DNA from 2 places in the Caballeronia sp. A2-2 genome. Region 1 is predicted to be linked to the other one. Evidence: riboswitches for the same ligand, from Rfam matches in the RefSeq annotation. Region 1 holds a riboswitch; the other holds the start of a gene.
What was found. Region 1 has a riboswitch for thiamine pyrophosphate ahead of thiC (phosphomethylpyrimidine synthase ThiC). Riboswitches for the same ligand answer to the same signal wherever they lie in the genome.
Positions count from the first base shown of each region.

Region 2: another riboswitch for thiamine pyrophosphate. It lies ahead of ACZCWR_RS00210 (FAD-dependent oxidoreductase); the one in region 1 lies ahead of thiC (phosphomethylpyrimidine synthase ThiC).

Region 1 covers NZ_CM172587.1:1,726,624-1,730,017, reverse strand. Annotated here, with positions in the region: gene ACZCWR_RS08180 (EamA family transporter) at 81-1,019, opposite strand; TPP riboswitch at 1,215-1,352, shown strand; gene thiC (phosphomethylpyrimidine synthase ThiC) at 1,488-3,394, shown strand, end outside.
Region 2 covers NZ_CM172587.1:32,406-35,799, forward strand. Annotated here, with positions in the region: gene ACZCWR_RS00210 (FAD-dependent oxidoreductase) at 1-1,100, opposite strand, end outside; TPP riboswitch at 1,296-1,412, opposite strand; gene ACZCWR_RS00215 (ABC transporter ATP-binding protein/permease) at 1,682-3,394, shown strand, end outside.

The DNA of each region.
Region 1 (3,394 bases):
TATTTCGGGTTTAGTCGATCAAGCAATACACCGACCGATAAAAACTCGATGCATCATTCCTAGGCCATACTCTCAAGTAATCAGGCAAGCCCCCGCCGCATCCGCTCGAACCAGAACGACAACCCGACGCTCATCAAAATAACAACCGTGGCAATCACCGTCCAGCGCGTCACAACCTCGCCGAGCAGCAGCGCACCGAGCATCACCGCGACGACGGGGTTCACATACATGCAACTGCTCGCGATGATCGGGCTCGTATGGCGGATCAAAAATCCATACGCGACGTAAGCCGTCATCGTGCCGATCAGCATGAGATAAAGAAACGATGCCGCCGGCACGAAGCCGATCGCGCCGAGGCGCTCGCCGGAGATCAGCGCGACGGTCGTGGAAATCGATCCGCCCAAACCAATCTGCAACGCAGTCGAGACGAACAAATCGGACGGCAGTTTGAGCCGGCTCGCCAGATGCGCGCCGCCCGCCCAGAAGATCGCGCCGCAGAGAATCGCGAAGCTGCCCGCCGTCGCGCCCGAACTCGAATCCCCGTGATTGAGCAACACGATACCGACCAGCCCCAGCGCCACCGCGACCCATTCGCCCTTTCCCACGCGCCGCCCGGTCAGCGCCGCGATGACGGTCGCGAACAGCGGAACCGTGGCGACCATCACCGCCGCCGTGCCGGTTTCGACCGTGCGCATGCCGAAGGCGAGCATGCCGCTCGACAAGCCAACCAAAAGCGTCCCGACGATGGCCGCATTGCGGACTTCGATCATCGTCGGCCAAACCGGCTTGCGTCGAGCAGCGAAGATAAACAACCCAATGCCCGCAAACAAGTTTCGCATCCCTGACAGCAGCAAAGGCGTAAAAGCCGCAAGCGCCAGATGCACGGCGAGATAGGTCGATCCCCACACGAGATACACGACGGCAAGCGCCAGCGCGATCTGCCCTTTGTGCGAGCGGGGAAAACGGAACGGAAAGCGATTGGGAAAGGCGAACGGCAAACGCGGCGGCAGAGCGGACATGAGTGCGAAAGAATTGCGATCGTGCGGGTGCTGCCTGGTGCGCAAAGCGGCTCTTTGCGCCGGAACCGCGGCCCGGTAAAACGCCGGATTCCGCGTGGCCCGACATTATGCAGTACGCGCTGACGCACCAACGCCATTCGTCGGCACAAATGCGCCGAAGTTGCCAAGACGCCACGCACCGGTGTATGGTGGCGGCTGCTAACGCGGGGGTCCTGCGTTGCACATCGCGGTTTCGTCGGCATCATGACGGACGCTTCGTGCGGCGTGGGTGAGAAATACCCTTTGAACCTGATCTGGATAATGCCAGCGCAGGGAAGCGTTCGAGTCCGGCGGCATCCCTGCTTCATTCACGCCACTTCTCCCGGACCCGACTCTTTCCATCTCGTTCCTCCCTGTTTAGCTCCTGAATCGGCGCGAACGCGTTTTCGCTCGCGCTGGAAAACCGCAGTCCCCACAGGAGATACAGCAATGAATGCCAATCCCAAGTTCCTGTCCGAGAACGCCGTCGTCGATGCCGCCGCCATCGCGCCGCTGCCGAATTCGCGCAAGGTCTACGTCGCCGGTTCCACGCCCGACATTCAGGTGCCGATGCGCGAAATCACGCAGTCCGACACGCCCGATGGCTTCGGCGGCGAGAAGAATCCGCCGGTGTACGTCTACGACACGTCCGGCCCGTACACCGACCCGGATGCGAAGATCGACATTCGTTCGGGACTGCCCGCGCTGCGCGCCGGGTGGATCGAACGACGCGGCGACACGGAAGCACTCGCGGGCCTGTCGAGCGAGTTCGGCCGCGAGCGCGCCGCCGACCCGAAGACGGCCGAACTGCGCTTCCCGGACCTGCATCGTCATCCGCGCCGCGCGTTGCCCGGCAAGAACGTCTCGCAGATGCATTACGCGCGGCAAGGCATCGTCACGCCGGAGATGGAGTACATCGCGATCCGGGAAAATCAGCGCCGCGCGGAATACCTCGAAAGCCTGAGGACGAGCGGCCCGAACGGCGAAAAACTCGCCAAGATGATGGGCCGTCAGCATCCCGGCCAAGCGTTCGGCGCGGCGGCGTTCGGCAAGGACGCGCCCAAGGAAATCACGCCCGAGTTCGTGCGCGAGGAAGTGGCGCGCGGCCGCGCGATCATCCCCGCGAATATCAATCACCCGGAAAGCGAGCCGATGATCATCGGCCGCAATTTCCTCGTGAAGATCAACGCGAACATCGGGAATTCGGCGGTGACGTCTTCCATCGGCGAAGAAGTGGACAAGATGACGTGGGCGATCCGCTGGGGCGGCGACACGGTGATGGACCTGTCCACCGGCAAGCATATTCACGAGACGCGCGAGTGGATCATCCGCAATTCGCCGGTGCCGATCGGCACGGTGCCGATTTATCAGGCGCTCGAAAAGGTGAATGGCAAGGCCGAAGACCTCACGTGGGAAATTTTCCGCGACACGCTCATCGAACAGGCCGAACAGGGCGTGGATTACTTCACGATTCACGCGGGCGTGCGGCTGCAATACGTGCCGCTGACGGCCAACCGCATGACGGGCATCGTGTCGCGCGGCGGGTCGATCATGGCGAAGTGGTGCCTCGCGCATCACAGGGAGAGCTTCATTTACGAGCACTTCGAGGACATCTGCGAAATCATGAAGCAATACGATGTCTCGTTCTCGCTCGGCGATGGCCTGCGTCCCGGCTCGATCTACGATGCCAACGACGAAGCGCAGCTCGGCGAACTCAAGACGCTCGGCGAGCTTACGCAAGTCGCGTGGAAGCACGATGTGCAGGTGATGATCGAAGGCCCCGGCCATGTGCCGATGCAGCTCATCAAGGAGAACATGGACCTGCAACTGGAATGGTGCGACGAAGCGCCCTTCTACACGCTTGGGCCGTTGACGACCGATATCGCGCCGGGCTACGACCACATCACCTCGGGCATCGGTGCGGCGATGATCGGCTGGTTCGGCACCGCCATGCTGTGTTACGTCACGCCGAAGGAACATCTCGGCTTGCCGAACAAGGACGATGTGAAGGAAGGCATCATCACGTACAAGCTGGCGGCGCATGCGGCGGATCTGGCGAAGGGGCATCCGGGCGCGCAAGTGCGGGACAACGCGTTGTCGAAGGCGCGCTTCGAATTCCGCTGGGAAGACCAATTCAACCTCGGCCTCGATCCCGACAAGGCGCGCGAATTCCACGACGAAACTTTGCCGAAGGATTCCGCCAAGGTTGCTCACTTCTGCTCGATGTGCGGCCCGCATTTCTGCTCGATGAAGATCACGCAGGACGTGCGCGACTTCGCGGCGAAACAAGGCCTGAGCGAGAACGAAGCGCTCGCGCATGGCATGGAGACAAAAGCGATCGAATTCGTGAAGAAAGG
Region 2 (3,394 bases), 1.7 Mb from region 1:
GACCAGCGCGCGGCGGTGCGGAATTCGGAGAACGTGTCGTGATCGGCGACGGTGCCTGAGGCGAGCGCATCGGCCAGCGCGCAGGCGGCATCGGCGACTTCCGGCGCGATCATGAAGCCGTGTCGATACAGCCCATTCACGCGCAAGGTGCGCGCCCCGTCCCAGACGATCGCCGGACGATGATCGGGCAAAGTCGGACGGCACTGCGAATTGAGTTCGAGGATGCGCGCCTCGCCGAATCCCGGATGCACGGCAAACGCCGCGCTCAGCAATTCGAGCGCCGAACGCACGCTCACCGGCGACATATCCTCGCCCTCGACTTCGGTTGCGCCGATCACATAATGGTCGTCCTGCTTAGGCGCGATATAAAGCGGATAGCGCGGATGCAAAAGCCGCACAGGCCGCGTCAGATGGATGCCCGGCGCATGCACGCGCGCCACTTCGCCGCGAATCCCGCGCAGCGCGGACCACGCAGGCTTGCCGCCCAGACCGCGACAATCGACGATCCAGCGCGCATCCGGCATGTCGTGAACGGGCGTGTTCCAGTGCGTGCGCACGCCGCGCGCCGCCAGACCGGCCGCGAGCGCTTTGAGCGCCTGACGGTTGTCGAGTTGTCCTTCGTGCGGCAGCAACCATCCTTGTGCGAAGCGCGTGCCGAGCGCCGGTTCGGCCTGCGAAACCTGCGCGCCTGCAAGTTTGATGAAGCCACCATCGAGCAAGGAAGCAGGCGCATTCGCGCGCAGACGCCGCTCGAACAACGGCGCTTCCGCGCGATCCGCGCCGTGCCACACAACAAGCGTGCCATTGCGCTGAAAGAAAACCGGCTCCGGCAATTGCGCGAGCAATTCCGGCCAGCGCGCCAGCGACGCCGCGCCCAGCGCGACCACGAGCGGTTCCGCGCTGGCCGCCTCGGCGAGTGGCGCGAGCATGGCGGCGGCGACCCAGGCGGCCGATTGCGTGCCGGCTGCATCGCCGCTTTCATAGAGCGAGACTTCGTGGCCCGCGCCTGCCAATTGCCACGCGACCAGCCGCCCGACGAGTCCTCCGCCGATCACGGCGAAGTCCGTCCTGTTCGCGGCGGTCTTGTTGATGCTGTTCACGATGCGTTTGTCTCCTGCCAGCCAATGGGCGCATCCGGCGGAGAAAAGGGAAAGCAAGACACGCGATCCCGGTCATTCCGCACAAAGGCGCACGACAAGGACGAAATCAGCGGAGAGACCGGCCCGGCGACAAGCAGACGCTGGACGGAAAGGAACGATGGAACTGGAAGAGACTGAAGGAATGGCGCGAGTACCGCGCGTTCTCCGGAAACTTCCCTCGCCGGTATTACCCGGATCGGGTGCAAAGGGTCTCTCTCAGCCTCACGCGCCCGATGTTTCTCGAATGCGCGCGAAGCACCCCTGTTTCGTCGAAGATCATTAGAACATGAAAGCCGAAGCCGCTGCAAACCGGGATTGTCCGCCGCCACGCGCATGAACAAGCGTCCTTTTTCGCGCCGCGCGGCACTCTGGCACAATGCCCCGAACAGGTTCCACGGCTGATCGCGCCGGATTAAGCGGCAGTTAAGGGAACCCCGGAACAATCCGCGATGCGAACCGTCGCGCGCCTCTGGTGGCCGCGCGCACGGTTCGCATCGCGATGTAAAAACCCTCCGCGCAATCGGCGCGTCAGCAGGAAGGTCATGGCCAACACTCAAACCGACAACACGCAGCAAAAGGCAGACGAAGTATCCGCGTGGAGTCTCATCAAACCGTATTGGGTCTCGGAAGAACGCGGCGTCGCGTGGGGCTTGTTGGTGGCGATCATCGCGATCAACATGACCGTGGTGTGGATCAACGTGCGGCTCAATAGCTGGAACGCGGACTTCTATAACGCGCTGCAGAACAAGAACGTCAAGGATTTCCCGCATCTGCTGCTGATCTTCACGGGCTTGGCGTTCGCGTACATTCTGCTGGCCGTGTACGGGCGATATCTGCGGCAAATGCTTTCGTTCCGCTGGCGGCAATGGCTCACCAACAAGTATCTCGAACAATGGTTCGGCGACCGCGCGTTCTATCGAATCGAGCGGGACCGGCTGGCGGATAACCCCGACCAGCGTATTTCCGACGACCTGCAATCCTTCGCGACGACCACGCTTTCCTTGTCGCTCGATCTGCTTTCGACGCTCGTCACGCTCGTCACCTTCATCACGATTCTCTGGACCATCGCGGGCGCGCTGACGTTCTCGCTTGGCGGCACGCCGATCACCATTCCGGGCTACATGGTGTGGGCTGCGGCGCTGTATGCCATTCTCGGCTCGCTCATCATTCAGAAGGTCGGGCATCCGCTGGTGTCGATCAATTATCAGCAACAGAAAGTGGAGGCGGATTTCCGCTTCGGGCTGATTCGCGTGCGTGAGAACGCCGAACAAATCGCGTTCTATGACGGCATTGGGACGGAGACGGCGAACGCGAAGTCCATCTTCCAGCGCATTCGCGACAACTGGTGGCTCATCATGCGGTACACGAAGCGCATGACCTTCGTGCTGTCGTTCTATGGACAGATCGCGATCATCTTCCCGATCATGGTGGCAGCGCCCCGCTACTTCGCGGGCGCGTTTTCCTTCGGCGTGCTGATGCAGATTTCATCGGCGTTCGGCACGGTGAGCGATTCGTTTTCGTGGTTCATCAATAGTTACTCGACGTTGGTCGAATGGCGCGCCACGGTCAATCGTCTGCGCGAATTCAAGCGTGTGATGCGCTCGACGCATATTCGCGAGGAAACGTCGCCGGCGACCGAGCATGGCGGCATTAATCTGCACTACACGAGCACGAAGACGTTGACCACGCGCGGTCTCATGCTCGCGCTTCCGAACGGCACGCCGCTTTCGCGTGTGTCGGATGTCTCGATCGAACCGGGTTCGCGCTGGCTGGTCGTCGGTCCGTCCGGTTCCGGCAAGAGCACGTTGATGCGCGCGCTCGCCGGTTTGTGGCCGTTCGGCGATGGCACCATCGACGCACCCGTCGATGCCAAGCTCATGTTCATCCCGCAGGTGAGTTATCTGCCGATTGGCACCTTGCGCGCGGCGTTGGCGTATCCATCGGCGGGCGGCACGTTCAGCGACGATCGTTCGCGCGAAGTATTGAAGGCGTGCAATCTGGCGGACTATATGGATAGGCTGGATGAGAGCCTGCATTGGGCGCGCAGCCTGTCGCCGGGCGAGCAGCAACGTCTGGCTGCTGCGCGCGTGCTGCTGCACGAACCGGACTTCGTGTTCCTCGACGAAGCCACCAGCGCACTCGATGCGGACAACGAACTGCATATCTACAACACGCTGGTCGAACGCTTGCCGAAAGCGGCGATCTTGAGCGTGGCGCATCGCGAATCGGTCGCGATGTTCCACGATTACAAGATC